Regions from separate parts of the Vibrio sp. YMD68 genome, predicted to be linked through region 2. Evidence: predicted binding sites of a transcription regulator. Region 2 holds the regulator's gene; each other region holds the start of a gene.

Region 1 (7,743 bases), 590 kb from region 2:
ACCGGAAGCATCATCAGCATGCTGGGTATGTGGGCGGCACTGGTTGATCACTTACCCATGATGGTCATTGGGTTATTACTGGTGAGCTTTGGTGCATTTTTTACGCATACCTTAGCGTATTCATGGATTAGCCAAAGGGCCGAACACGCGAAAGCAACGGCAACCGCACTGTATCTTGTTCACTACTATATAGGTGGAAGCTTAGGTGGGTTCTTTCTTATCTATTGCTGGCAACACGGTGGATGGTTGAGTGTCACCATGGGTGGCATGGTTCTCTATCTTGGTTTGTTTGCTCTTTGCTATGCTCTCTATCGACAAACGGTATCGTCTCGGACGTTGGCCGAACCTCACCCAACACACCGATAAACGATACTTAATCTGTCAGTTGGACAGCCGTTAAATAAGTAATGGAAGAAGTGTTTTAAGCAGCGATGTTAAGCAGTAAAACAAGCACCATTTTTACTCATTCAAAGCGTCATTTCTGGTATTCTATTCGTTCTAATATCTGGAGACGCACGGTGCTGACTCCCGCAGAAACGGTTTAAGTAAAGATACCCCTATGGACAACTATCAACTCGCAGAAAAACAGACTCAGCAATGGTTAGAAGACGTCATCGTTGGTCTTAACCTGTGTCCTTTCGCACACAAGCCGAATAAGAATAAACAGATTAAAATCGCAGTCACCGACGCCACGACGGAAGAAGCACTGCTTGAACGTATTTTGGAAGAATTTCAGATTCTCGACAGTAAAGATGCCAAAGAGCTAGAAACAACTTTGGTTGTGATTCCCGATATGCTTCAGGATTTCATGGATTACAACTTTTTTCTCGACTGGGTTGATGGGCTGATCAAACAGCAAGACTATGAAGGAATTTACCAAGTCGCGACATTTCATCCGGATTATTACTTTCACGGGACCCAACCCGATGATACCGAGAATCTGACTAATCGCTCTCCTTACCCAACCATTCATTTAATCCGTGAAGAGTCGATGGAAAAGGTGCTCAAACACTATCCCGATCCTGAAGCCATACCCGATAACAATATTGCTCGTGTTGAGTCTTTATCGCAGGAAGAAAAACAGCAACTGTTTCCGTACCTTTTTCGCTAATCGATTCAAAAAATCACAATGCGTAAACGTTCACGCTTAAATGATGCTATAAGCGAAAAGGAAAGGAAGAGAAGCAGAGAGAAAAAGCGAAAAGAATTGAAAATTCAATGAGTATGAGTGCTTTCAACTTCATCGATTGATAAAGCCTAAAGGATGTTCATTTATTGCCTTAAGCCAGATATAAAAAGACCACGCTAGGCGTGGTCTCAATCGATCAGCTATTTGTCAACTTTGATATTCTCTACGCGGGCTTTTAGTTTTTGTCCCGGACGGAATGTGACAACACGTCGAGCAGAAATAGGAATGTCTTCGCCAGTTTTAGGATTTCGACCTGGGCGTTCGCTTTTCTCTCGAAGGTCAAAGTTACCAAAACCAGACAGCTTTACCTGCTCGCCACTTTCGAGTGCTTTTCGAATTTCTTCGAAAAATACTTCAACCGTTTCCTTGGCATCCCGTTTACTGTATCCAAGTTTTTCAAACAGGTTCTCAGCCAGATCGGCCTTTGTGAGCGCCATAAAACTCCCCTTAAAGCTATGTTTAACATTACTGCCAGATGGCAGCGCCAAAGCATTTTGCCTAGCCAATCAACAACATATCGGCTTTACCTTGGAAAGTGTATGCCAAGCTTCTGATTTTCGCCAACTTTTTTCTAAGTGTATGGAACTATCAATAAATATAAATTGAATCAATAAACACATCATTCAAGATATAAAACCAAAAATACAAAATTAAAAAAGAATTTATAGGATTAATAACCGAAAAGTAGACTAATTACATTATTAATGACCATAAGGCTTGGGTGGATTTTTTTTGAAGTTTGTTCAGAAAATTCTCAAATTAAGGACAAAACCACCCAAACACTTGGCCGCTTATTTCATTACTAACCCATTAATAATCAACAGGTTTCAGATATAAAATACGCCCAATCTAAACGGACTCTCTTACTTTGTTCTATACCTTAACCTACCGATCAACGACGAGCTATTATTAATCGCAACCGCTAGCAACTACGCTGGCAACTAACAGTAAGAACACAAACACAAAAGGAACAAGAACAGAAAAACAGCAAAAACAGATCAAGTAGAGAGCCATTCATCCAGCACCGCGATAAACTTAGGATTAATCAGATACCCAATTGATCCGTGTGGGTTGCTTTGCCTATTACGAACATTGAGGTTATAAATTGGGTAGATGTCTTTCATTCCACCGGGCACCAAACCCAGTTTCAGCATTTCTTCAAAGTCGTTTTTGATCTTGCTGTCGTGAGAGATAAAATCGTCTTCTGCGGAGATGTTTATCCATCGATGAATATTTAAAGGGTACTTCCTAAAGCCTTTTAATCGACTCCCCTTTAAGCGATCTTTTACACTCTCATCCCCTAACGGCGAACCCAGTGTTACCAGTAAATCGACCTTCTTCTTCGCGCCGTAAACCCCTCGGTATTCACTGTAATGCGACAGCTTCCATAACACGTCATAACTGATCATAGTGCCAAGGCTATGCGACACGATCATCACATCATCTTGATTATCCAGCGCCTCCCTTAATTCGACCATTAATCGATACCTGACATCACTACCAAAATAAGAATCTTCATACCAGTAATGAGCCATATCTGGCGCAACCAGAGTGATGATTGGTTCGGCGGCTTTCAATCGATTGAGTACGGAAGAAAACATATCTGCAAGCGCCTCCTGGAGGAAGCCTGCCTTAGAAACGTCATGATACGTTTTCTTGTTGAACTGTTTGGTCTTATAGCTTTTGAGCTTGATGAGTGCTTGCTGTCGACTGAGCGGATCCTCGGTGGGTTTGAATAACAAGGTGTTCGATAGGTCGCCAAAATAGACAAAGCGCTTCTCTACATTTTTAAACGCTTGAAGCGAACCTGAACCGTTGCAATCTCGCTGTAATCCATGTTCAATTGCGTCGTACCACAATGCCTGAAGAGATTCTTTGTCAGGCTTCTGATCCCGACCGTGGATGAATATTAATTTCTTAGCCATGACTGAGCATCCTTGCGCGTTATCGACGTTAATCGCCTAGATGGTATTGTCCTTAAAACTGGAAAATAATTAACAGGTTAAGCATACTCCCCTGCTTAGATGCGATCTATCTGGCGTAACCCAATACCCGTTAAACAACCACTTGTCCGTTTTTCTCGCGTAAATCTCCTAAAGCCTCAACACGGCCAATCACTTTCTCTCACATACAAAAAGCCCCGCAAACGCGAGGCCTTGTTCATGCTTACACCAATTTCAACTGACTGAATCTTTTCAGTCCATGCGAGTAATAAAGGTTTGCTCGTCATCCACAAAAGCCACATAGTCGCCGTGATAGATAAACACCCGACCACGCCCTTCAACGATACACGCAAGCTGTGGGTTCAAATCATCTTCAAGATCTTTACTTTGATACGTGCCGGTATCAGTGATCACACCGCGGAATGTAGGCAAAAATCCATAGCTGCGCTTGGCTTGATCAATCAGGCTCAATTCACTGGCGGTAGAGAAGTAAGATGGGATTGGACCAGCATCTTCGATAAACATCGTTTTCAGTTCTTCAAAAGCGGTGATCACCAGCCAGTCGATGCCATTAACATGATGGATAAACATTGTTTATAAATACCTAGATTCTCGATAATTCAGATGCGGAGATTCTATCACTATCAGGGGCTAAACGTAGTAGAGATTTGGTTGCTAAAGACAAGACCTTCCCCTGTTTATCGCCCTAATATATTCAGCATAAAACTAGTACAGATGTTCACCATCAAATCCCCCTAAGAACACTAGAAATCGTTCATCGATGGATTTTCTCTGGGTCTTTGGAGTCGAGCCGTTTCTTGCTAAACCTTGCTTTTTAACTCCTGAATTTAAGGGCCTACCAACAAATAGACACACACTGCCTACGGTTTCTCTTACTAGCAGCCTTACTCTACGACTAATGTCTAACTACCTGAGACTGTTTGTTTTTTTTGGTTTGGTATAAGGTACTAGCAACTGAATTTTGAGGATTATTTTTAGTAATAAGTTGATTCGTTCTTCTTATTTAATAGTGAATTTTAAGAGTTTCATAGAAAAGAACGTTTGTTGGAATAGCACACCTTAGAGTGTGAACGAAAGGAATCAACATGAGCAGTACTTTAGAGTCCGTACATATACAAACAGATAAGCCTCAACCCAATGAGGATGAACTCACTTATGAACAACAACACAAACCAAGATCGGAATTTGATTCCCGCGACCAATATTTAGAACATGAATTACAAATCATGGCGCCTAAACGCTGGCGTCCCAATTTACCGTTTAAAGATTATCGATTTGAAATAGAAGATACCATTCCAGCTATGGCGGCGACCATTGGGAAGATTGTTATGGTGGGAGCCATTGCAACAACCTTTGCCGGTGCTCTAGGGCTAAACGAAGGCTTTATTTTAGAAAATGTTCGTTATGAATTACTCATCGCCTCTGTTTTCATCATTCTTTTCTCTGGTTTTTTATTGCCGACCGCTAACCTCGCAGGTACACACGGCCCACTCATTCCTTTAATTCCGATTGTCGTTGCAGCAGGCGGGCACCCTATGGCCTTTGGGTTGCTGATTGGTGCTTTTGGCTTAATTTTAGCCATCAGTAAAGGTGGTAGCATGTTGGCAAGCCTAACCAGTAAAGGCGTGTGTGGCGGTTTGCTGCTCTACCTTGGCTTTGTTGGAACCGCTTCTCAAGTTAAGAAGCTGTTCGCTTGGGCTGACGGGATCGGTATGAGCCATATTGCTTTTGTCGTGATCTTTTGCACCATTATTCTGTATGCGTTATTGGAACATTTCCGTAAACGTTGGCTAGCGGTACCTCTTAGTTGCTTGCTGGGTGGTACGTTAGCATTTGCCATGGGTGCCCCGTTTTCTTTCCAAACCGAGCCAGGTTTACCCAACATGAACCCAATGTATTGGTGGGGAGAAGATACAGGCTGGATGCTAGGCCTACCTACGATTGAACATTTCATGGTGGTGTTGCCATTTGCTATTTTAGCTGTGGCGATGTGGTCGCCAGATTTCTTAGGGCATCAAGTCTTTCAAAAAATCAGCTATCCAGAACGTACCGAAAAAGTACACATGAACATTGACGACACCATGACCACAGCGTCAATTCGTCAAACATTCGGTTCTCTGCTCGGTGGTACTAACTTTACGTCTTCATGGGGTACTTACATCATACCTGCGGCAATTGCTAAACGCCCTATTCCTGCAGGCGCTTTGCTAACGGCTCTATTCTGTATCATCGCCGCGGTTTGGGGTTACCCAATGGATTTAGCTATCTGGCAACCTGTACTGTGTGTTGCGCTCATTGTTGGGGTATTTGTTCCATTACTAGAAGCTGGAATGGAAATGACACGTGAAGGGAAAACCACCCAATCAGCAGCGATTGTTGTATTTTCTTCAGCGCTCGTTAACCCCGCATTTGGTTGGGCTCTCACCATGCTGTTAGATAACTTAGGCTTAGTTGGTTGTAAAGAACGCAGCAGTGAACTGAGTAAAATGAGCCGTTGGGTGTTGCCTGGCGCTATGTTTATTGTGCTAAGTGGTGTAATGGCGTTGGTTGGTCTCCTACCGGGCATACCGGCGATTATCCCGAGTTTTCGTTAACCTCTAGGTTAGAGTTATGGAGTGGTTGCTTCTTTCTGTTGTTAACTTTCAAACTGGATTCGTTATCTGCACGAAAAATTGAAGCCATCGTTGATCGTCTTTTTTTGGCAAAAAAAAAGCCACTTAATGTAAAAAGTGGCTTTTCTATTTTTCTACAATGTACATATTTTTTTCTTTTACAGTGTTACTGTTTGCGTTGAAACTTGTTCATTTTTCCACTGACGATGTTCCATCAGTCCTTAAAGCGTAGTCTAATTGCTAGTCTTGTCAATAAATACGTAGGCTCAGATTGACCAATATTGTCTAATATCATTTTCTCCAGCCAGACTGCAGTCTGGGCAGCCCAACTCCGTTAAGTCAGTGTCCAAAACTATTGGTGCGGATCAATTTTTGTTTAGGGAGAAGATGAACAATTCACTATTCTACATTTACTGGCTGGAAGCAAAAGGCAAGAGCTGACCCTTCCATTCTGAATTCAAATAATCACCTCACCTTTGTATTACAAAAATAATGATTGGCAAATGGCAAAACCTTACCCATATACGCACTAAAAACTTGACTCACATCACACTAATGGCTAATGTATGCGCTGTCGAAAAGATTTTAGACTGGTCCGGTTATTCCAGTCCTCGTTTATCCCGAGATTTAGTTGCTTCCAGCAAACCCGCGGCACTAACCTTTTATTAGGATGGTGCTCGTCTATACGTTTCGTGCACCATCCATTGACAACTTGGGTGAAACAATGCAAAAGAAACAAACTCTAATCATCGCACAAATCTTTATCTCTTTTATGATGGCATTCCTTATGACTGGCATTTTTAGCTTCATCGAGCTAGGAATGACAAAGGTATGGCTATACACATGGATGACTCATTTCATTACCGCTTGGCCTATTGCTTTTGTTTTGTCCATTTTTGTTGGTAGCTTAGGCTTTAAGTTTGCTAACAAAGTAACCTCTTAAAATACACCTGCTGCCTGCAAAAAGCGATCGGGTCAAAACGGTGGCTATCAGACCTTGCCTTTTGCCTTTTTGATGAGAGTGGCCTAGTTATTAGCTAGGCCATTTTTGTTTAGGGAAGAAGATGAACAGGTCACTATTCTAAATTTACTGACTGAAAGCAAAAGGCAAGACCTGACCCTGACATTTTTGTTCCTACCAAGGTTTTGCAATCGCACAAAAATTCAGCCTTGTTTCTCACTAGATAGAGCTAAACAAAATATTGTAGTTAACGGCTCCAAATTGAGCGATACCCCTGCAATATTTGCATCAATCCATTCTTGTTGAGTGATTTTAGGCCACTCTATGGTGTAGCCAAGGATAAATACGAGTTCTTCAAAGAAGAAACGTAAAGTTCGGCCATTGCCTTCCCTAAAAGGATGTAACAAATTTAATTCGCAAAATAGATTGGCTAACTCTTGGGTCAGATCGGGCAAAGCCAAATTATCTAACGAGGGGATAATACCAAATAATTTTGAAGCTTCAGGTTCAATCCTAGAAACGGTACAGAATCGAGTGTAGCCTTTAGATATATCGACTTCTCGAACTTGACCTGCCCATTCAAAAATATCTTGGAATAGATGATGATGTAGACATTTGAGGTGATTGAAGTCTAAATGCTTGAGTTCAGCAACGTTACTTTGGTATGAAAGGTACCTATGACTCGTAAATTCAACTTCGGCTTTTTCAAGTTCATCTGAGTCAAGTATATTCAATCTGTTAATTAAAACTTCAGAATTTGAATAACAGTATTTGTCCTGCTCAGCACCATATTTATCTCGCATACTTGCGTTTTAAATCTTCAATAGTTTGAACGTTTGCTTTCTTATTTATCGTCATGCCTTCATAACCCAAACTGGTTTTGAAGTTCTTTAAGCTTGGGGTAAATGTAGCTTTTTGGCGCTTTGAATTTGAGACATTGCCCATATCAATGTTCCTTTTGTTGGTTGCGTTAATTGTACATGACTAATCAGCTAATGTCATGATGTGGCTATTAAC
Region 2 (7,743 bases):
CCTATCCACGCCATACTCTGTGTCACGTTTACGTGAACAAATGTCTAACGAGTGTCGTATTATTTTCTCCTAACGAGCCCAATATAATCGAGTCGCTAAGTGCTTTCTGTAACAAAGACCCATGTTCATACCTTGTAAAAAGAACCGAAGGTCTTCCCAAACAATGACTTGGCGTGCCTAGGCTTTACTCAAACCATCCATGTTTTTTACAAATTTGTGGGCGATATCGTCGAAATCACGGCGTTCGCTTACAACAGTTGGGTTATGATAAAGAATTGTCCCGCTATTCTGTCATAGGAATGGTAGGAATAGAGAAGGATTCTCCTATTTTTATTATCAAGTGGTGTTTTTTCGGACTATTTTTGTATGTTTGAGCTGAAAAAGATTGTTTCTTCATTGTTGATGCCTTTACCTGCAATGCTCATTGTTGGTTTTTTAGGCTTGATGCTTATTATGTTTACCGCTAAACGAAAGACAGGATGTTTTGTCGTATTGTTTTCTCTTTGCGGTATTTTCCTCATTGCTTTCCAACCTATCTCTACGCGCCTGCTAATGCCAATGGAACGTACTTACTCCGCCTTTTTACCCATCGATGAACCTATCGATTACGTGATGGTTCTTGGCAGTGGGCATGTGGTCGACGATCAAATACCCCCCACCTCAGAACTCAGTCGTACTGCGTTGATGAGACTGAGCGAAGGGATTCGGATCTCTCGTATGTACCCTGGTTCTAAACTGATTCTTTCAGGTTACGCTGGAGGTTCTGAATTTAGTAACGCGCGAATGATGGCGAAAGTTGCACTCGCGTTAGGGGTATCCAAGTCTGATATTATCTTGCTGGAAACAGCCAAAGATACGTGGGAAGAAGCGCGACAAGCCGCGGCGTTTGTCGGCCAGAAAAAACTGATACTCGTCACATCCGCAAGTCATATGCAGCGTTCACTAAACGAGTTTCACTCCGCTGGGATTAAACCCGTTCCTGCGCCGACTAACTACTTGGCCCACCAAAATATTAATCAGCCGTGGGAAAAATACACACCAAGAGCGCGTTACCTAGAGCAAACCGAACGATATTGGCACGAAACCTTAGGGACGGCCTGGCAGACATTACGTGATAAAGCCGCCAATTACGAAGAAAACGTTTTGGAAGTGGAAGATAATACGCTTTAGGCGTCATCCATAACACGGTTAACTCTACAAATCTCCGAGATAGAACGCTCCCATATTAAAAAGCCCGAAGTCATCAACTTCGGGCTTTTTTGTCTATCCTATGGATAAATCCAATGATTATGGGAATGCCATGGTTGTAGGAATACAGTGCTTGTGGGAAGACAATATTGTGGGAATACTAGATTTAATCTCCGGCAAACATATACCCCTCGCCATGGACAGTGACAAAAATTTGCGGGTTCTTTGCATCGTATTCCATTTTCGCTCTCATGCGTCTGATCAACACATCAATAGTACGATCGTTTGGTGCATCGACGCGGTGACTGATCATGTTGAGTATACGTTCTCGGCTTAATACTTGGTTAGGGTACGATGATAACGCAACAAGCAATTCGTATTCTGCTTTGGTCAGTTTAACCGGAACACCATCACGGCTAAGTGCTCTGCGCTGAATATCAAACGTCCAATCACTAAAGTGAACCAATTTCTCGTTGGCGTCTTTTTTTACCGCAGAGAGAGAAGAGGCATTCTTTGCTGTTGAGATCCGCCACAATAAATTTTTCACTCGAACCAGCAGTTCACGTAATTCAAAGGGTTTGGTGACGTAATCATCCGCACCCATTTCTAAGCCAACAATCTTATCAATGCTGTCCGTTCGCCCGGTTACTAGAATAATACCAATGTCCGACTGACTTCGTAGTTCTCGTGTCAACATCAGACCATCAGAGCCTGGAAGGTTAATGTCGAGCATGACCAAATCGACAGAGGACATTTGCAATATTTCATGCATCTGTTCACCGCTTTGAGCTTCACTCACCGTATAACCTTCATTCTGAAAGTAGCCGACCAGCTTACTGCGTGTTACAGCATCGTCTTCGACGACCAGTATATGATAAGTCATTTAACTCACTTATTTTTATTCATTGGAATGATTTTGCTAGAGCCATTCTATTCATAATTCATCACAATTCTAGCTCATCCGGTTAAGTTTGGACAAATCTTGCAAGTTTATTGATTCAAAACAAGCTCGCTGAATCTGTTCATAATACGACATAATTTCACAATATTTATCACACTCTTAAGTAACCCTATTCATTTTTATTCGCTAAACTAGAAAGATAATTTCTGTTAAGGCTAATGACAATGCAAGAAACAAAAGCATTCAACGAAAAACGGGCTGAAATCTACTGGTGGCTATCTAGCCTATTCGCCAAGGAGCTCACCGAAGCGGATATCGAACAGTACCAGTCTGCTCAGATTAGAGCTTTCCTCACTGGTTTGGGAGAGAACCCATCATTAAAACCTGCGATTGATAAACTCGTTGACGCACTGAATCGACTGCAAGACAGAGAAGATGCGCAACTTGAGTTATCTGCTGATTTTTGTGACCTATTTTTAAAGTCAGATAAAGATTCAGCTCTGCCATACGCGTCAATTTATATTGGCGAGGCTGGGATACTCAATGATACTCCTGCAAAGGAAATGGCTGAGCTGATGGCGAAGCATAATGTGACCGTTCATGAAACCCTCAATGAACCGGCTGATCATATCGCTATTGAACTTGATTTTTTAGGTCACCTGATTATCCGTTCCAATGAAGTTGAAATCGAAAAGCATCTTGACCAAGCACTGATTGAGCAAAAACAGTTTATCTCAACCTACTTGTTATCTTGGGTCCCGCAATTTGCTCATAAATGTCAGCAATTGGATGATTTCGGTTTCTATGCTGCGGTATCTGAATTGATGGGTGCTTTTCTGGAACTCGATTGCCAATACTTAGCTGGCGAGTAAAAACTCAATATAAACACCATGATATTGTCTAATTGTAGTTTTAGATCACGCGAATATGACCGCTTTTCATTGCTTGTACTTCACATGAAGTCTAAAATTAAAATAATAACGACAAAAGAATGACTAACTAACCGCTATTATTGGCGGTTTTTGTGTTTTTACTGATGTAAGATGTTTTTGCTCATGTAAGCACTGAAACGCTTTGTTAGTGAATGGAATTGCAACAGCAATTAACAGGAAAAGAATTATGGCCACAATTAAAGATGTTGCTCGCTTAGCTGGCGTATCAACGACCACGGTTTCTCACGTTATCAATAAAACGCGATTCGTGGCAGAAACGACACAAGAAAAAGTGAATAAAGCCGTTGAAGAACTCAACTACGCCCCAAGTGCCGTTGCCCGCAGCTTAAAATGCAATACAACACGTACGATTGGTATGCTGGTCACTCAATCTACAAACCTTTTCTTTTCTGAAGTCATTGACGGTGTTGAAAGCTATTGTTATCGCCAAGGCTACACGCTGATTCTTTGTAACACCGGCGGTATCTATGAAAAACAGCGTGACTATATTCGAATGCTGGCCGAAAAACGAGTGGATGGCATTCTTGTCATGTGTTCGGACCTTACTGAAGAACTCCGAGAAATGCTTGACCGTCACTCAACCATTCCAAAGGTTGTGATGGATTGGGGCCCGGAAAGCTCCCAGGCCGATAAAATAATCGATAATTCAGAAGAAGGGGGTTATCTCGCCACAAAATACCTGATTGATAAAGGCCATAAAGATATTGCTTGTCTCAGCGGGCATTTTGAAAAAGCAGCATGCCAAGAGCGCATTTTAGGCTTTAAGCGTGCATTGACAGAAGCCAACCTGAAAATCGATGAAGATTGGATCTTAGAAGGTAACTTTGAGTGTGATACTGCTGTCTTAGCGGCAGACCAAATTGCAGCGATGGACAACAAACCAACGGCCATTTTCTGTTTCAACGACACGATGGCTCTCGGTTTAATCAGTCGCTTAGGGCAAAAAGGGATTAACGTTCCTAACGATATCTCTGTCATCGGTTATGACAATATTGAGCTTGCTGAATACTTTTCGCCTCCACTAACGACCGTACACCAACCCAAACGTCGTGTAGGTAAAAATGCATTTGAAATTTTGCTTGAGAGAATCAAAGATAAAGATCATGAAAAGCGCATATTTGAGATGCACCCTGAAATCGTAGAACGAAACACCGTAAAGGATCTCAATAAGTAGGCTGTGTTGACTGGCTTTTCTTTACTTGCTAATTATATGTTATAGTTTAGACTCATTATTGAGATGAATTTGTTGGATGAACATCACAGTAACCAAGCGGTTTAGTGATATTCATTCAGATTGATCAAAGCTTTATTTTTAGTCACGCACAGGGCAAACCACTTGAAAGGGTGGGACGCAAAGCCTCCGGCCTTAACCAAACATTCTGTTTATCACAGGAGTTGGTAGGTAGCGGGGTTACCGATGGCAAGCAATGCAAACATAAAATTTACCCGTAAATGACACAGTTTCTGCATATTTTGCTAACCTCTCGGACCTGATTTGGTGGCGTATTTAACATACACCGAGAACATACAGCATGGATAAACCAATACTAAAAGACTCAATGAGGCTGTTTGAACAGCTTGGACGAGTAAAGTCTCGTTCAATGTTTGGCGGTTTCGGTATTTTTGTTGAAGACACAATGTTTGCACTTGTTGTAAATGACAAACTTCACATAAGAGCCGATAGCATTGCCGTTAAAAAGTTCAAGCAGCAAGGCTATATGCCATATGTCTATAAAAAGCGCGGACACCCTGTCGTAACCAAATATTATGCGTTACCTGATGATTGGATGTCAGATTCCGCAGCCACTCTCGCTGAAGCAAAAAGCTCATTAGAGATCGCAAAGAAAGAAAAAGAAAGCCAAGCATCTGCAAAACCGGATCGCCTTAAGGATTTACCAAATCTTAGGTTAGCAACGGAAAGAATGCTGAAAAAAGCGGGGATTGATTCTGTGGCAACTCTTGAGGAGCAAGGCTCTGTAGCCGCTTATAAGGCCATTCAGCAATCTCACCCATCAGATGTGGGCTTGGAGCTCCTTTGGGCGCTAGAAGGTGCTATTAAGGGGACTCACTGGTCTGTTATTCCCCAAGAGAGACGGGAAGAACTCGCGAATCGATTAAGATAACTCAAAAAACCAACATTCATATGTTGGTTTTTTTATGTCTCATTATCGGCATCAAAATTTGAATCTGTTTATTCTATTGATACTTGAAATTTTTTTACCCTAATACGGTTCTCTATACGCACATCACCTTACAGGTTCTATAACTATGAATAAAAAAATACTCTTTGCCATTTTTCTGATCGGCACCATTCTATTTCTTACGATAAATTACGGGCACCTTTTGACTTTAGAGAATGCAAAGTCACAGCAAGAATCATTGAGTAATATTATTGAATCCAACTTTGCAATCGCAGCTCTAAGCTACTTTGCAATTTATATCGTTGTGGTCGCATTTTCTATCCCAGGTGCTGCGGTTGTAACTCTATTAGGTGCCGCGCTGTTTGGGTTTTGGACCAGCCTGGTTTTGGTTTCTTTTGCCAGCTCAATAGGCGCAACGCTTGCCTTTCTTAGTAGTCGATTTTTGTTGAAGGAATGGGTTCAAAAAAAATTCGGCTCCAAACTCTCTACAATTAATGAAGGGGTAGAAAAAGACGGCGCGTTTTATCTTTTTTCACTGCGCCTTATCCCTGTTGTTCCATTCTTTCTGATCAACCTTTTGATGGGATTGACGCCAATATCAGCTTTAAGATTCTACCTCGTGAGTCAACTCGGTATGCTACCGGGTACGGCCGTCTATCTTAATGCGGGAACCCAACTCGCCAATATAGAAAGCCTTTCAGGCATTGTCTCTTTGCCTGTGATTCTATCGTTTGTTTTGTTGGGGTTATTTCCAATCATCACCAAGAAAGCCATGACGATAATAAGAAAGAGTGACTCTGCGAAGCAAAATGAAGGGTAACGTATTCTTGAGGAAAAAAAGGCGTGGTGCTACAGAATAAGGCTCGTGTAGCACCTAATTGATCTTGCGTGGGTGGGATTCTTGCGTGAGTGGGATCAACCTATCGAGTGCAGTTTTTAATAAACTCTATCGAGTAACGATTAAATTCTTCCGGGCGCTCAACATTACACACATGACCGCAATTAGGTATTTCTAGCAGTTTGCTATCTTGATGAGCCGCAACCATTTCTTTGACTGGTTGAATAAACATATAGTCTTGCTCACCCATTAAATAAAGTGTTGGGATTGGCAACTCTCTATTTTTGAAGTACCTCATCAATGGGTTGACTTCCGCCGTCAAAATAAACCAACGTTTAAACTCTTTCTGGCATAATTTTTTTGCCTCTCGTACAAACATATGACGAGACTCTTTCTGGTTGCGCTGAGGCATAACAACGTACGCAAACAAACGATATAACCACATGTACGGGATGATGTGTTTACTCAAATCACCTAGCTTTATTAATATCTGAGAACGAATATTGAGCCGTGTTACAGCGCCCCCTAAAACCATACTATGCACACGCTCTGACGCAATCTCTGCAATATTCTGAACGATGATCGTTCCTAGCGACATGCCAACGAAGTGGGCAGAGCGAATCTTAACGTGATCCAGTACTTTCAAAATATCCAAGGTCACTTCTCTAAACGTATAACGATTCGCAATAAGATCTTTGATGAATAGATTTGATTTCCCATGCCCACGAAGATCAAGCAGCAAGATATTGAAATGCTCTTTGTATGCTTTAATCTGTTTGAACCATATCGACGAGCTTCCACCTGCCCCGTGCACAAAAACCACCCACTCGTTACTTGAAGGGTGTTCGTATGTCTTATGAAAAAGTAGAGTTTGTGACATTATTCAATAAAACCTAAGTACGCAATCTAATGAACCTAACATAGAAGCCTACCATATTTTATAGTAAATGCTATTTATCGGATAACAAACACCACTCAAATGATTGTCTAGTTGTTGCCTGATGTGACCATTCACCTAAAGATACATTAACGTTACAGAATCGAAACCGCACAACCGTTATCGCTTAAGCAAAAAAAAGCGCCCGTAGGCGCTTGAATGTATAAGAGTGTTACTGAGTGCTTCGATACATAACCAAATAGTGCTTAGCCGCATCATCCCAACAAAAATTCTTTTTCATTGCATCCAGCTGCAATCGACGAATCTCTGGGGTATTTTGCGCATAAAGTAACAGTGAACGCATAAGCGTCAGCAAAAGAGCATTTGCCGTTGGATCAGTAAAGATAAAGCCTGTTGCTTGTTCAGGGTTCTCATCGTAATCCGTGACACTGTCTTTTAAACCGCCCACCCCGCGTACTATCGGAAGTGTGCCATAGGACATACTATAGATCTGATTCAAGCCACAGGGCTCAAACTCAGACGGCATCAAAAAGAAATCCGAACCAGCTTCGACCCAATGAGCCAACTTATTGCTGTACGCTTCGACAAATGCGAATTTGTCTCCATGTTGAGCCGCAATGTCCTTCAATTGACACGCCAATACTGGATCACCCGTACCGACAATGACGATTTGTACATCGTGCTTAAGAAACTCATGCAAAATAGGTAATAAGTAGTGAACACCCTTTTGATGAGTCAGACGACAAACCATCCCATAAAGAGCGACATCTTTAACCGGCAAACCCACTTCTTCTTGTAAGGCTTGGCAATTAGCTTTCTTACCA
Region 3 (7,743 bases), 1.1 Mb from region 2:
AACTACCTCGAAGCCATTCGTGTATTACAACGCTACACTCATAATTTTAGTGACGACGTTAACGGCTGGCACCTACTTTCAGAAGCGAACATTGCACTGGGCGAAAGTGCCGATGATCTTGCCGCACGAGCGGAGATTTTAGCCCTGAAAGCGAACTGGAACAAAGCCATACAGTTTTACACTCAAGCCAGCCAACTAGTCGACCTAGGTAGCCTAAAACAAGCTCGCTTCGATGCGCGAATTGACCAACTCATGATTCAACGTGACCGATTCTTATCACTGCAATAATTACATCAACAAGGAAGCCTTTATGTCTGTCATCATCTATCACAACCCAAGATGTTCAAAGAGCCGTCAAACATTGGCGTTATTGGAAGAAAATAATGTTTCACCGACTATTGTGAAATATTTAGAATCGCCACCAACGGCCGACACTTTGAAAGAACTCTATGCACAACTTGATGTATCTAGCGTAAGAGACATGATGAGAGTCAAAGAAGAAGCCTACAAAACACTGCAACTTGCTGACGCGAACGACGAAGAATTGTTTTCAGCCATGGCAGAAAACCCAAAATTAATCGAGCGCCCTATTGTGGTTTCAAATGGAAAAGCACGTCATGGACGCCCACCAGAGCAAGTTTTGGACATTTTATAAATCGGCTCTTTGAGTTCCGTCTTCAAAAGCGTAATAGAAACACAGTAAGGCAAGCAAGGATAAACAAGCCAATGGCACCTGACATGACAACCAGAACCAAACTATTTAGATTGCTCGCTCTTTTCGGCAATCTTTCACTCATCTCTTGGGTTGTATTGTGGCAATGGTATTTGTCCCCGCATCCCCATATCAATAACCTCACTCTCGCAATTGCATGGAGCGTGCCTTTACTGCTACCACTCCCAGGGATTCTCGCAGGTAAACCCTACACCCATGCATGGGCAAACTTTGTTTTAATGCTCTACTTTCTTCATGCCTTGGTTATTTTATACATTGGAGATGGAGAACGGGTGCTTGCTTCCGTTGAGCTGTGTTTAACAACGATGGCATTTATCGGCAACATTCTTTACGCTCGCTCTCGAGGTAAGGAACTGGGCCTTAAGCTCACACGTTTATCCGAAGTAGAGAAGCAAGAAAAAGCGCGCTTCGATAATTCATAACATGTAATCTCAGCCTCCAAAAAAGTAAAAACCGCAGAAATATCTGCGGTTTTTTTTGAGTGCTTTTTCTCTTGAATATTTTTTCTGTTGAATAAAAGGCGTCCTGAAAAAACTAGTCAGCCTTCCACTCAAATCTTAATGTTCGATCCACTTCCGTTGAATCATGGTGTTGAATTTCCATCGTACTTTCTACTGGCTTATTAAGTTCAGAGAGCGTCGGTGCTTCTTCCAAACTCACTTTTTCACCAACAACGTCAGTATCAGCAGCACTGTTACTTTCTTGAGCATTGCGTTGGTTATCATTAACAGCGCCATTTACTGAACCAGAGTCGTCCAAATTGTTGTGGGCATTCGACTCGCCAGAAGGGAATGTATCAGCCACTTTATTAATACCTTGAATACGAAGCACTTCTTGTTCGAACTCTGCTTGAGACGCCAATAAATGCACGTTAAATGTCACGGTTGTACCTTGAATTTTAACGATATCGAGGGAAGCAACAGAAGACAATGCTTTTAAATTATTCTCCAATTGGAAGAAATCAAGCGCACTGTTTATTGAGGTAAATTGGGCGGTCACAGATTCCGAAGATTCGCTCGCAACCATGACTGCATTTTTGTTCGCATAGTAATCACTAACAGTATTGATCATGTCAGCAGCAGATTGAGACCCTGACTCAGTGCCAGTAATAGGCGCTTGGGTTCGTGACATCATGCTCGAAGGCTTTTGATCATAAAGCGTCCAACGAAGATTGCTCCCTTGGGAACGAACGACTAAGACGGCATCACTCGGATAACGCTGGCTTGCCGCGCTAATTGGATCAACGAACCCGCCCCAGACATCAGCAATGGAAATGCCCGTAATATCATCAAAGTCCCCAATCGGTAAAGTAATGGGTAATCCACGACGTTGCGCTTCGCTTTTAATCTCGTTAAGGGTCGCCGTTGATGAGTGCTCCCAGGAAATATTACGTTCAAAGTTTGAGTCTTCGACTAACCACACCAGCAAGTTCGAACGAGACTCAGGCCAAAATGGGACTTGAGCTTGACTGAGCAGAGCACGAATCTGAGGCGCATTGAAACCCATACGTATCGTTGATTGTTCATTGACTTGGTCATAACTGATTTTAGATAAATATTGAGAATGCTGATTCAGTGCTTTTTTTATCACCTCATTCTCAATCACAGTGCGATCACCGGAAGCTCGGATGATGACTTCTTTCATACCAGCCACTCGCGCAGCAGCATCTCCGTTGTCTTCTTCCTGATCAATGACAATTTCAGCGCGATATAAATCGACATTGGTCAGAGCGTGAGCAGAGACAGACAATAAACTTACGATCAATAAAACTAAATGACGCATATGTTTCCTACATAATGGCTAGCGAAAGTAGATGATAAGCAACTATCTACCCGTGAGCAAGAAATGGACTTCAAGATACCGTGAGAATTTGACTCAGACTGCCGCAATAGCAATCACAATTCATAATTTATGTGCATTAATTTGATCTATTCCACCGCAAACGTTTTCGTAGGTGCTAAAATCCCTTCGTTTTTTAACATCGGCTTTCCAGCTAACACGTCAACGACCACTTCAACCAACAGGAAACTACCATGAAAAATGCTATTCAGGGTGCACAAATGCTCTTTGTCGCCTTTGGTGCACTTGTACTTGTGCCATTGCTTACTGGGCTTGACCCCAATGTCGCCCTTTTTGGTGCGGGTGTGGGTACGCTTATTTTCCAAGTAATGACTCGTCGCTCTGTACCCATTTTTCTAGCTTCATCTTTTGCTTTTATTGCACCGATTATGTTTGGGGTACAAACATGGGGTATTGGCGCTACCATGGGCGGATTAATGGCAGCAGGTGTTGTTTATGTGCTGATGGGCGCGGTGATCAAAATCAAAGGCGTTGAGATCATTCACAAACTTCTCCCCCCTGTTGTTGTGGGCCCAGTGATCATTGTGATTGGCCTAGGCTTAGCACCCGTTGCTGTCAATATGGCACTGGGTAAAACAGGGGATGGCAGCCTTCAACTGATTGACGGCACGGCTTCTCTTTGGATCTCAAGTGTGGCGCTTATCGTGACGATTGCCATCAGTGTATTTGCGAAAGGTTTTCTTAAATTATTACCGATTTGCGGCGGTATCATGGCGGGTTACGCACTTAGCCTATACTTCGGTGTTGTCGACTTTACCCCAGTGGCTCAAGCAGCATGGCTGTCTCTGCCGAACTTTACGGCGCCTGAATTCAATATCAATGCCATTCTATTTATGATCCCAGTCGCCATTGCACCGGCTGTCGAGCACGTGGGTGATATGCTTGCTATTTCAAATGTGACCAAAAAAGACTACCTCAAGAAACCAGGTTTACACCGCACGATTGCTGGTGATGGAGTAGCAACCATCGCGGCTTCAATGATGGGCGCGCCACCAAACACAACATACAGTGAAGTAACCGGTGCCGTTATGCTCACCAAAGCTTTTAATCCTGTCATCATGACATGGGCAGCAGTGACCGCAATTGTTCTCGCGCTTGTTGGTAAACTGGGCGCATTGCTTCAAACCATCCCAGTTCCGGTTATGGGCGGCATTATGATTTTACTGTTTGGCTCTATTGCTACGGTTGGTTTGAATACCCTGATTAAAAATAACGTCGATTTACACAAATCACGCAACCTTGTGATTGTCGCCGTGACACTGGTTTTCGGTATCGGTGGTATGGCATTTGGTATTGGTGAGTTCAGCCTACAAGGGGTTAGCCTGTGTGGTATCGTGGCGATTCTTCTTAACCTAGTTTTACCGCAAGATTTGGGCGAAAATCACATCGTCGATAACGCTCAAATGGAAGAAGAGGCAAAATAGAAGAATAAGCAAAATAGCCTGAGGCGTTCGCGAGCTATCAAATGTGTGCGTAGTCTATAAAGGCTTTAGACGACATTGCTCGTGTTGTAAGAAGTTCGTGTTATAAAAAGCGAGTGCTGTAAGAATCTAGAGCGTTAAAAAATGGCCAAGTACGTGCTTCGTATTTGGCCATTCTTGTATTCGTTTAAAATTTGTATCTATTTAAAAAATAGATATCTAACGTTATAGCTAGTCACACAAACAGGTAAAATGGGCACTGGTGAGCTTGGCCAGATCCCGCGCTGCCAACTCTATTTCAAGACCACGCTTACCAGCACTGACGCATATTGTGTCGAGTTCTGTGGCGCTGTGGTGAATAAACGTGGGCAATCGCTTTTTTTGCCCAAGTGGGCTGATTCCACCGACCACATAACCCGTGACTTTTTGAGCGATATTCGCATCTGCCATGCCTGCTTTTTTTGCCTTCGCCGCCTTTGCCGCTAACTTAAGGCTTAACTGGTTTTCAACGGGAATAATGGCAACCGCTAAGTTCTTGGGCTCCCCATTTAAACAAAACAATAGGGTTTTGAAAACCGTGCTTGGATCTTGCCCTAACACCTCTGCGGCTTCTAGCCCAAAACTTTTTGCTCTCGGGTCATGTTCGTACTGGTGGATCTTATGTGGCACTTTATTCTTAATTGCACATTCTATAGCAGGCGTCATGTGGCTGTCCTTTACTCGTGTGTCATCCGTCACGAAAAACCGAGTGCATAATAGAACATAGATTGTATGAAAAAAAAAGCGGCTCACCTGAGTGCACCGCTTCTTTATTTATATCAGAGCAGGACTATTGCTCTGGTTTGTTATTTTAATGCTTACTTGTAGACCATTTCACCTGAAGGTGCATAAAGGCTTACATCAACTGGGCTGTTTGCTTCTAAGTATTCTTTCAATACTTCAGCATCAACAAACCCTGTGTTTACAAAACCTGGATGAGCGGTCAGTTTTGGATATCCATCACCACCAGCCGCGTTATAGCTAGGTACAGTAAAGCGATAGGTATCCTCAACGTTTAGCGGCTTGCCACCAACCATAACATTCGATACTGCACCGTTTTCAACCGTCATTGAAATACCAGCAAACTGTGCGTACGCACCTGAATCAACCGGCTTAGTTGCAACCACATTTAGGTAATCGATAACCTCAGCACCTGACATGTCAGTGTACGTAAGGATGTTGGCAAATGGTTGAACAATCAGTACATCTTTGTAAGTCACATCACCTGGTTCAATTGAGTTACGTACACCACCAGAGTTCATTACAGCGAAATCTGCCTTCGCGCGCTCCATGTGTGCTGTTGCGATCAAACGACCTAGGTTGGTTTGTTGGAAACGAACCACATTACGGTCACCTTCAAGCTTCTCATTAATTTCACTGATTTTCTCATTCAGCTGAGCTTGACCTTGCTCTTGGAAAGGACGCAGGAATTCAAGAAGCTCTTGGTCTTGTGCAATTTCGTCTTCAATAAGAACACGTTGAGATTTACCATCAACTTTGATTTTCTTCTTCAAGTTAACAGGAATCAAATCGTAGCTGACCATCTCAAGTTCACCGTTACGGAATTCATAGTCAGCTCGGCCAACATATTTGCCCCATTCGTGCGCTTGTACAATGTAAGTACCGTTTTGCATATCTGGCTTACATTCATCACTAGGGTTGAATTTCTTGGTCACGACATTAGGCGCTTCCATACAAACAGGTTCCTGAGAGTGACCACCAACGATCATATCAAGTGAGCCTTCATCTAGGTAACGAGCTAAAGCAACATCACCAGGCGCATTAATGCCACGCTTGCCATCTTCATAGTGACCCATGTGTGTCACAGCGAAAATAAGGTCTGGTTTTTCTGTTTTTTCTAATTCAGCAATCAGTTTCTTTGCTTCTTCTTTAGGGTCACGGAAGTCAATGCTACCAATAAACTCTGGGTTACCAATTTTCGCTGTATCTTCAGTGGTTAAACCGATAACAGCAATTTTGATGCCTTGCTTAGTGAACATTTCGTAAGCTTGGAATTTACGCTCACCCGTTGCTTTGTCGTAAATGTTAGCCGATAACATTGGGAAGTTAGCCCAATCGATTTGCTGCGCTAAAACTTCAAGAGAGTTATCAAACTCGTGGTTACCTAATGCCATGGCATCGTAACCAATCTTGTTCATGCCTTTAAAGTCAGGTTCAGCATCTTGTAGATCTGACTCTGGTACACCAGTATTGATATCGCCACCAGAAAGAAGCAATACACTACCACCTTCAGCGCGAATCTCTGTACGTAATTCGTCTATCAACGTTTTACGTGCTGCCATGCCGTACTCACCGTATTTGTTTTGCCAAAAACGACCATGATGGTCATTAGTATGTAAAACGGTCAGTTTATATGTTGTATCTGCTTCCCACTCATGAGTAGGTTGAGTTGCACAACCTGCTAGAGTTGCAAGAATCGCTGCGCTTAGCGTCGTTTTTAGAATAAGGCCTTGCTTCATTGTCATACCTTTGAACTGTTGGGGGATCCACTGCATTTAATATCGACCCATATAGAATAGACCACACCATATTTTTGGTGCTTATAGCTCGATAAACTTGAACCAGTCTAAATTAACACAGCAAACCGTACACGAAGATTTCATATTTATGTCTACTAGATCACTATAAATAAGTGAATAAAGTGTAACGAAATTGAATGTTTTCATATCGTATTTCAATGGATCACAAGCAAACGTTTTACTGTGAAGTTAGGCATGAATTGCGCTGAAGTAGCGGCATTTGACTGTGTCAGATACACAAAAGGCCATCAAAATGATGGCCTTAGAAAGAGAATGTGCGTGTTATTAAGTTAAATCAGAGACCATTGCCCTAAAACTACACAAGCGACTGGATCTCACTTGCTACTCAATATACTCACTATTTAATATCAATAGGTGCAAACCCTTTGATCAAATCATCAAGTGCTTTCATTTGAGCTAGAAACGGCTCTAGCTTATCTAACGGCAATGCAGAAGGACCATCACATAGTGCTTGATCTGGCGTTGGATGCGCTTCAATAAACAGGCCTGCAATCCCCGTCGCTAAACCCGCTTTTGCTAACTCTACGGTTTGCTCACGTCGCCCACCAGATGCGGCACCAGAAGGGTCACGCATTTGAAGTGAATGTGTCACATCAAAGATGATTGGGCTGCCGTTCGACACTTTTTTCATAACGCCAAAACCAAGCATATCGACGACCAAGTTATCGTACCCCATGCAAGAGCCTCGCTCACATAGGATGATATTCTCGTTACCACATTCAGCGAATTTATCGACAATGTTACCTACTTGATTTGGGCTCATGAATTGTGGTTTCTTAACATTAATCACAGACCCGGTTTTGGCCATCGCTTCAACAAGATCAGTTTGACGTGCTAAAAACGCAGGTAGCTGGATAACGTCCACAACATCAGCTACAACTTGAGCCTGCGCCTCTGTATGAATATCCGTGATGATTTTTACACCGAAGGTCTCTTTGATTTCTTGAAAAATCTTCATCCCTTCATCAAGGCCTGGGCCACGGTAAGAATGCACTGAGCTGCGATTCGCTTTATCAAATGACGCTTTAAATACGTATGGAATGCCTAGTTTCTCGGTCACTTTAACGTAGTGTTCACAGATCTGCATCGCGAGATCACGAGACTCTAAAACATTCATCCCAGCAAACAA
Region 4 (7,743 bases), 1.2 Mb from region 2:
GTGTGAATGAGAAGTATCATTTAAAGTGTCTATAGATTGGTACAAAACGGTGTTAGCTTCAATAGAAAAGCCCCTAAATTTAGGGGCTTGTAGCTAAGTTTTAAAACAAAGATAAGTTTTTAAGATAAGTTATGCGATAAATTTCAAAACACGTTATCGCTGATCTTATCTAATGCAGACCCGTAGGTTTTTTGCTTTTAGTCGAGCTGTGGGCCAGCAGCAACCAGAGCTTTACCTTCGGTATTGTCTGTGTACTTATCAAAGTTATTAATAAAGCGTTGTGCAAGATCATGCGCCTTGCTTTCCCATTGTAGTGGATCCACATAGGTGTTACGTGGGTCTAGAATGGTCGGGTCAACGCCCGGCAGAGAGGTCGGCACTTCTAAATTAAACACTGGGATTGAAGTCGTTTCTGCTTTCTCAATCGAACCATCAAGAATGGCATCGATAATACCGCGTGTATCTTGAATTGAGATACGTTTTCCTGTGCCATTCCAACCGGTATTCACAAGGTAAGCTTCTGCACCAGCGGCTTCCATACGTTTAACCAGCACTTCCGCATACTTGGTTGGGTGCAGCGTTAAGAATGCCGCGCCAAAACAAGCAGAGAACGTTGGTGTTGGTTCCGTAATGCCGCGCTCTGTACCTGCAAGCTTCGCTGTAAAGCCGGATAGGAAGTGATATTTGGTTTGCTCTGGTGTCAATTTAGACACTGGAGGAAGAACACCAAACGCATCCGCAGATAGGAAAATCACTTTGTTCGCGTGACCGCCTTTTGAGACAGGTTTAACGATGTTATCAATGTGATGGATAGGGTATGAAACTCGCGTATTCTCTGTTTTTGAGTTGTCATCAAAATCAATAGAACCGTCATTTCGAACCGTGACGTTTTCTAGCAATGCATCGCGGCGGATAGCGTTGTAGATATCTGGCTCAGCTTCTTTCGATAGTTTGATGGTTTTCGCGTAGCAGCCACCTTCGAAGTTAAACACGCCGTCATCATCCCAACCGTGCTCATCATCACCAATCAGTGCACGTTTTGGATCTGTTGATAGCGTGGTTTTACCGGTACCAGACAAGCCAAAGAATACCGCAACATCGCCATCTTCACCCATGTTCGCACTGCAGTGCATTGATGCGATGTCTTTAAGAGGAAGGAAGTAGTTCATCATTGCGAACATCCCTTTCTTCATCTCGCCACCGTACCAAGTACCACCAATCAACTGCATGCGTTCAGTCAGGTTAAAGACGGTGAAGTTTTCAGAGTTCAGACCATGCTCTTCCCACTTTTGGTTGGTGCATTTCGCGCCATTCATGACCACGAAATCAGGTTCAAATGTCACGAGCTCTTCTTCGGTTGGGCGGATGAACATGTTCTTAACGAAATGCGCTTGCCATGCCACTTCTGTAATAATTCGAATACTGAGGCGAGTATCAGGGTTTGCACCACAGTAGCCATCTATCACAAACAAACGTTTACCGGACAACTGGTTCGTTACCAGCGCTTTCAGGTCATTCCATACCGCTTGGTCGATGGCTTTGTTGTCATTTTTAACCGCGTCAGATGTCCACCACATATGCTCTTCTGTCGTGGCATCTTTTACAATGTATTTGTCTTTTGGCGAGCGACCAGTAAAGATCCCAGTATCAACAGCAACAGCACCAAGTTCAGTCACTACGCCTTTTTCGTAGCCTTCTAAACTTGAACGGGTTTCTTCTTCGAATAATTGTTCGTAACTAGGATTGCGAAGAATCTCAGTTGCGCCAGTAATTCCGTGCTTAGTTAGATCGATTTGTGCAGCCTTTGTATGTTCCATAACAGTCATAGGTGCTCCTTGTAAGGATATTTTGTAGGGATTTGTAATATTATTATTTTTTGTTTGCTCATCATGCTATCAACGGAATTACCAGAAAACAGGGATATGGCTCAAATAATGACCATATATCTAGTGTGGTTTTATGTGTGTCATCACATAATGGCTGTACTTATAATATCCTGTAAGCAAACCTTTGCGCTAGAGCAAAAGAATTATTAATACTAAGAAATTAAGTGTGATTTTTTGGGGTGGAAGCCCTTGTTTTATCTGGGTTTGATCACAAAAAAAGCCAGCGAAGAGCTGGCTTGATAACGGATTTTACGTGCTTGTTGTTTTAAGCAAATTAATGCAGCGTTCCTGTGTTTAAATTGGCCTCAATGAACAGCTCTTTGACTTGTTCTTCATCGAATGAATAATTGGTGCCACAATAGTCACAATGAAGAGAAACAGAACCTTCTGTTGCGATAATGTCGGCCACTTCTTCTTGACCAACGGTCATAATCGCCGCACCACTGCGTTCACGAGAACAACCACAGTGGAAGGTCACCGGTTGTGGTGTAAAGAGCTGAACTTGTTCCTGATTATATAAGCGATACAGAAGATCATTCGCTTCTAATGAAAACAGTTCTTCATTTTTAACCGTGTTAGTCAATTGCTCAAGATGTTCGAAATCATTCTCAGTGCCGGTACCATCAGGCATCACTTGAATCAGCATGCCCGCTGCGCAAGGCTTACCATTGTATTCGCCAGTACGAATCCATAGTCGAGTCTTGAGTTGTTCAGAGCGCTCGAAGTAACCTTCAAGTACTTCCGCTAAGTTGTTACCTTCTAGCCCTACAACACCCTGATAGCGCTCACCCTGCTTAGGTTCGATCGTGATCACTAAATGGCCTTTACCAATTAGGTCATGCAGCCCCGCTTGTTCATCTATGTCACCGTCGTAACGCGCAACGCCGCGTACTTTTTGCTCGTGATCGCCATTGATAACAACCAGTGATACCGGGCCATCACCTTGGAGTTGCATGGTGATCGAACCTTCAAATTTAAGTGTTGCGGTGAGAAGAGTTGTGGACACGAGTAGCTCACCCAGCAGTTTTTGCACTGCGGCAGGGTATTCCTTGCTAGAAACTATTTGTTGGTATGCTTCATCCACTTGTACCAACTCACCGCGTACAGAAAGGTCTTTAAAAAGGTAGCGGTTTAATACATTACTTGCCATCTAGGGAGCTCCAGCTTATTGATTTTTAAATTTAATAATATTTCGACGCTGCTTCTTATCAGGTCGCCGTTCAGGGCTTGGGTTGTGCGCGTGCAATCTACGTTGTTCAGCATTATCTGCACGCTTTTTGATGCTTTCCGTTGTCTCTATATAGAGTGTTTGCGCTTCTGGTGCCCCACGCCGTTGATCTGAAAGCTTCTCGATAGTGACTGTTTTTTCTTCATGCCCTTGCTTTAGTGTAATAAGTGCACCAATTTCTACAAGTTTACTCGGTTTGCTGCGCTGACCATTATATTGCACCTTTCCACCGTCAACCATATTGCGTGCGATGGAACGAGTTTTATAAAAGCGGGCAGCCCAAAGCCACTTATCGAGTCTGATTGATGTGGATTTGGAGTCTGAAGAGTTAGAGCCCATAGTGAAAAATACCTCTAATAGCGTTTCGCGCAGTCACTGGGTGTTGGCAACAGTCACTAAATGTGGATAAACAATGGTGTTGTGAAGCCATTTTTTCAAGGCAAGCACCAAATATTCGGGTGAATTTACGATAGCATCATAACGCTATGTTATATTTAACGGTCATAACTGTATGATCGATAATGCTAATCGTAATGGGCTAATCGCGATTTTTAATTGATATTTATTAAGGGTTTTTGGAGTGAAGCAGAACTTTTTTACTAACAACATTGCTTCAAATGTTTGGCTGCAAAAGTTGACAGCGCATTCGGTCGTGATCCAACAGCGTGCCAGTCTTTTACTCTGTGTGCTGCTTCTGGTTCTCTCTGCTTGGATGCTCGGAAAGATATTTTGGCTTATTCAAAGTCCGGTGGATTCAGTGACTCCTTGGGTGGCGCAGCCGATCAGCAAGCAAAATAAGGCTCAATCGACAATAGACACCTCTTCTTTAACAAATAGCCACTTATTTGGTGAATATAAACAAGAAAGTAAACCGATTGAAAAACCAGTGGTTCAGGATGCCCCTAAAACGCGCCTGAATCTGACGTTGGTTGGGGTGGTTGCTAGTAGCGATGCTGGTAAGAGTCTGGCCGTTATTGCTAATCGTGGAAGCCAGGCTACTTATGGTTTGAATGAACAAATCGAAGGAACGCGCGTTCAACTAAAAGCTGTGTTTAATGATCGCGTTATTATTGATAACTCGGGTCGAGATGAAACCTTGATGTTAGCAGGGATTGATTACAGCAAGCTTTCTCAAAATACAGATCAAAACACCGCCACGGTAAGACCTAGCGTCAATCGTCAGGGTAACAACCCTGTTAAGAGTGATAATGTTTCGGATTTGGAGACGGTTCGCGCGCAAATCTCAGAGGACCCACAGAAAATATTCCAGTATGTTCGCATGTCGCAAGTGAAACGCGATGGCAGCGTAATCGGTTATCGAGTCACACCAGGAAAAGAGCCGGAACTATTTCGTTCCGTTGGCCTCGAAAGTGGTGATATCGCAACGCAGCTCAATGGACATGATCTGACTGACCCAGCATCTATGAGCAAGGTATTTAGTGCTATGTCCGATTTAAGTGAACTGAGTTTAACGGTCGAGAGAGATGGTCAAACCCATGATATTAATATTGAATTTTAATGCTGACGCAATAATGCGCCAGCGTGAGGAGTAAAAAAGTGAAGCATTGGTTAAACAAAAGTGCTTGGTTATTAGTCGCAAGCTTATTAGCAGCCCCAATGGCCACAGCGAACGATTTCAGTGCCAGCTTTAAAGGCACTGATATTCAAGAGTTTATTAATATTGTGGGTCGAAACTTAGAAAAAACCATCATTGTCGATCCTTCTGTGCGTGGCAAAGTTGATGTGCGCAGTTATGACATGTTGACCTCAGAGCAGTATTACAGCTTTTTTCTAAACGTTCTTGAAGTGTATGGTTTTGCTGCCGTTGAAATGGACAATGGTGTACTTAAAGTCATCAAATCGAAAGATGCTAAAACCTCCGCAATCCCTGTTGTAAGCGACGACAGTGCGCAAGGCGATAGTGTGGTAACGCGTGTCGTTGCCGTGAAAAATGTGTCGGTCAGAGAGTTATCACCACTATTGCGTCAGCTTAATGACAATGCGGGGGCGGGTAATGTGGTGCACTATGACCCAGCCAACATTATTTTGATTACAGGTCGCGCTGCGGTGGTTAACCGCCTTGCGGAAATCATTAAACGTGTCGATCAGGCGGGTAACAAAGATATTGAAGTCGTTGATCTCAATAACGCTTCTGCCGCTGAAATGGTTCGTATCGTTGATGCTTTAAACAAAAGTACGGATGCTAAAAATACCCCTGAACTCATGCAGCCTAAATTGGTTGCGGATGACCGTACTAATTCTATCTTAATTTCGGGTGACCCTAAGGTACGTGCAAGATTGAAAAAGCTCATCAAGCAGCTTGATATTGAAATGGCGTCTAAAGGGAACAACCGCGTTATTTATCTTAAATACGCGAAAGCGGATGAACTGGTTGATGTGCTTAAAGGCGTGTCAGATAACCTACAGGCAGCAAAACAAACCTCGAAGCAAGGAGGCAGTAGCAGTCGAGATCAAGTGGTTATTTCCGCTCATACCGGTACCAATGCATTAGTCGTCACTGCTCCGCCAGATATTATGAATGCTGTTGAAGATGTGGTTGCTCAATTGGATATCCGTCGTGCTCAAGTGTTGATTGAAGCATTGATCGTCGAAATGGCGGAAGGCGACGGTATGAACCTTGGTGTTCAATGGGGCAACTTGGATACTGGTGCTGTTGTTCAATATGGCAATACGGGTGCTTCAATTGGTAATGTCATGATTGGGCGTGAACAAGCCAAAGATTCAACCAAGACAGAAAGCTACTGGAACTCTAGTGAGAATAAGTGGGAGTCGCGCGAAACAACAGAAGAAGGTGACTACACAGCATTGGCTGGCGCGTTAGCGGGTGTCAATGGTGCGGCGGTGAGTATTGCAATGGGAGACTGGACTGCGCTGATCAGTGCGGTGTCAACCGATTCAAACTCCAACATTCTCTCCTCACCAAGCATCACGGTGATGGACAATGGTGAAGCCTCGTTTATTGTTGGTGAAGAAGTGCCAGTACTGACTGGGTCAACCTCTGGATCTAATAACGAAAATCCGTTCCAGACTGTTGAACGTAAAGAAGTGGGTATCAAGCTTAAAGTGGTGCCACAAATCAATGAAGGTAATTCGGTACAGCTTGATATTGAGCAAGAAGTGTCCAACGTGTTGGGTGCTCAAGGCGCTGTTGATGTGCGTTTTGCCAAGCGTCAGCTCAATACCAGCGTCATGGTTGAAGATGGTCAGATGATCGTGTTAGGCGGTTTGATTGATGAGCGAGCACTAGAAAGTGAGTCTAAAGTTCCACTATTGGGTGATATTCCGTTCTTAGGTTATTTATTTAAGTCTACCAGCACTCAAGTTGAGAAAAAGAACCTAATGGTATTCATTAAACCGACCATTATTCGTGACGGTATGACGGCAGATGGTATTACGCAGCGCAAATACAACTTTATCCGTGCGGAGCAGCTCTACAAAGCTGACCAAGGCTTAAAGCTAATGGAAGACAGCAACATACCTGTGTTGCCAGCCTATGGTAAAGACATCAGTCATCCAGCAGAAATTCAAGCCTTTTTTGATCAGATGGACGCTGGAAAATGAGTGAACAACTAGACAATAGCGTTGTCCCGCGCTTGCCCTTTAGTTTCGCCAATCGGTTCAAACTGGTGCTTGAGCAGAGTGACCAAGGCTGCACATTATTCTATGTCGCCCCACTTGCCATTGAAGCGCTCGTCGAAGTAAAGCGTGTTGCTAAAGTGATGTTCACGCCGGTTGAACAGAGCGTTGAAGAGTTTGACCGAAAGCTTACTGAAGTGTATCAGCGAGATTCCTCGGAAGCTCGTCAGTTAATGGAAGACATCGGCGCAGACAACGATGATTTCTTTTCCTTAGCGGAAGAGTTACCACAGGATGAAGATCTGCTTGAAACGGAAGATGATGCGCCGATCATCAAATTGATTAATGCGATGTTGGGGGAAGCCATCAAAGAAGGCGCTTCTGATATCCACATTGAAACGTTTGAGAAATCGTTGTCTATTCGTTTCCGAGTGGATGGGGTGCTGCGTGACGTTCTAGCCCCAAGTCGTAAGCTGGCACCTTTGCTCGTGTCGCGTGTGAAAGTCATGGCTAAGCTCGATATTGCGGAAAAACGCGTTCCTCAAGATGGTCGTATTTCACTGCGCATTGGTGGCCGAGCGGTTGATGTTCGTGTCTCGACCATGCCGTCATCTCATGGTGAACGTGTGGTTATGCGTCTGTTGGACAAAAATGCAACCCGATTGGATTTGCACAGTTTGGGAATGACCAAACCTAACCACGACAGTTTCAGCAAGTTAATCGAGCGCCCACATGGCATTATTCTGGTCACAGGGCCGACAGGTTCGGGTAAGTCGACTACCTTGTATGCGGGCTTGCAAGAGCTAAACAGTAACGAAAGAAACATCTTAACAGTGGAAGACCCGATTGAATTTGATATCGATGGTATCGGCCAAACGCAGGTTAACCCGAAGGTGGATATGACCTTTGCTCGAGGGCTTCGCGCTATTTTGCGTCAAGATCCCGATGTGGTTATGGTCGGTGAAATTCGTGATTTAGAAACCGCGCAAATTGGTGTTCAAGCTTCACTAACTGGTCACCTGGTGATGTCGA

Evidence for each region. The regulator PurR, encoded in region 2, represses purine synthesis genes. The targets are predictions, from matches to a motif close to TNANGNAAACGTTTNCNTNA.
Region 1: ihfA (integration host factor subunit alpha) is a predicted target of PurR. The motif match lies at 1,745-1,764, and genes of this name have one in related genera.
Region 3: QF117_RS16755 (uracil-xanthine permease family protein) is a predicted target of PurR. The motif match lies at 2,668-2,687, and genes of this name have one in related genera.
Region 4: pckA (phosphoenolpyruvate carboxykinase (ATP)) is a predicted target of PurR. The motif match lies at 1,999-2,018, and genes of this name have one in related genera.

Annotation. Positions count from the first base shown of each region.
Region 1 is NZ_CP124614.1:1,847,178-1,854,920, forward strand. It holds gene QF117_RS14470 (MFS transporter) at 1-366, shown strand, start outside; gene QF117_RS14475 (DUF1415 domain-containing protein) at 560-1,111, shown strand; gene ihfA (integration host factor subunit alpha) at 1,330-1,626, opposite strand; gene QF117_RS14485 (hypothetical protein) at 2,188-3,114, opposite strand; gene QF117_RS14490 (cytosolic protein) at 3,385-3,723, opposite strand; gene QF117_RS14495 (DUF3360 domain-containing protein) at 4,239-5,747, shown strand; gene QF117_RS14500 (DUF2798 domain-containing protein) at 6,490-6,708, shown strand; gene QF117_RS14505 (Fic family protein) at 6,930-7,529, opposite strand; gene QF117_RS14510 (hypothetical protein) at 7,519-7,671, opposite strand.
Region 2 is NZ_CP124614.1:1,259,594-1,267,336, reverse strand. It holds gene elyC (envelope biogenesis factor ElyC) at 367-1,170, shown strand; gene torR (two-component system response regulator TorR) at 1,355-2,071, opposite strand; gene torD (molecular chaperone TorD) at 2,314-2,961, shown strand; gene purR (HTH-type transcriptional repressor PurR) at 3,209-4,216, shown strand; cyclic di-GMP riboswitch class I at 4,359-4,461, shown strand; gene QF117_RS11955 (TfoX/Sxy family DNA transformation protein) at 4,575-5,165, shown strand; gene QF117_RS11950 (TVP38/TMEM64 family protein) at 5,311-6,003, shown strand; gene QF117_RS11945 (alpha/beta hydrolase) at 6,104-6,901, opposite strand; gene glgA (glycogen synthase GlgA) at 7,131-7,743, opposite strand, start outside.
Region 3 is NZ_CP124614.1:2,383,809-2,391,551, forward strand. It holds gene QF117_RS16735 (M48 family metallopeptidase) at 1-288, shown strand, start outside; gene arsC (arsenate reductase (glutaredoxin)) at 311-655, shown strand; gene QF117_RS16745 (DUF2069 domain-containing protein) at 727-1,155, shown strand; gene QF117_RS16750 (DUF2066 domain-containing protein) at 1,268-2,515, opposite strand; gene QF117_RS16755 (uracil-xanthine permease family protein) at 2,767-4,017, shown strand; gene ybaK (Cys-tRNA(Pro) deacylase) at 4,246-4,719, opposite strand; gene ushA (bifunctional UDP-sugar hydrolase/5'-nucleotidase UshA) at 4,872-6,533, opposite strand; gene kdsA (3-deoxy-8-phosphooctulonate synthase) at 6,952-7,743, opposite strand, start outside.
Region 4 is NZ_CP124614.1:71,652-79,394, forward strand. It holds gene pckA (phosphoenolpyruvate carboxykinase (ATP)) at 198-1,826, opposite strand; gene hslO (Hsp33 family molecular chaperone HslO) at 2,161-3,036, opposite strand; gene hslR (ribosome-associated heat shock protein Hsp15) at 3,052-3,453, opposite strand; gene gspC (type II secretion system protein GspC) at 3,722-4,633, shown strand; gene gspD (type II secretion system secretin GspD) at 4,672-6,696, shown strand; gene gspE (type II secretion system ATPase GspE) at 6,693-7,743, shown strand, end outside.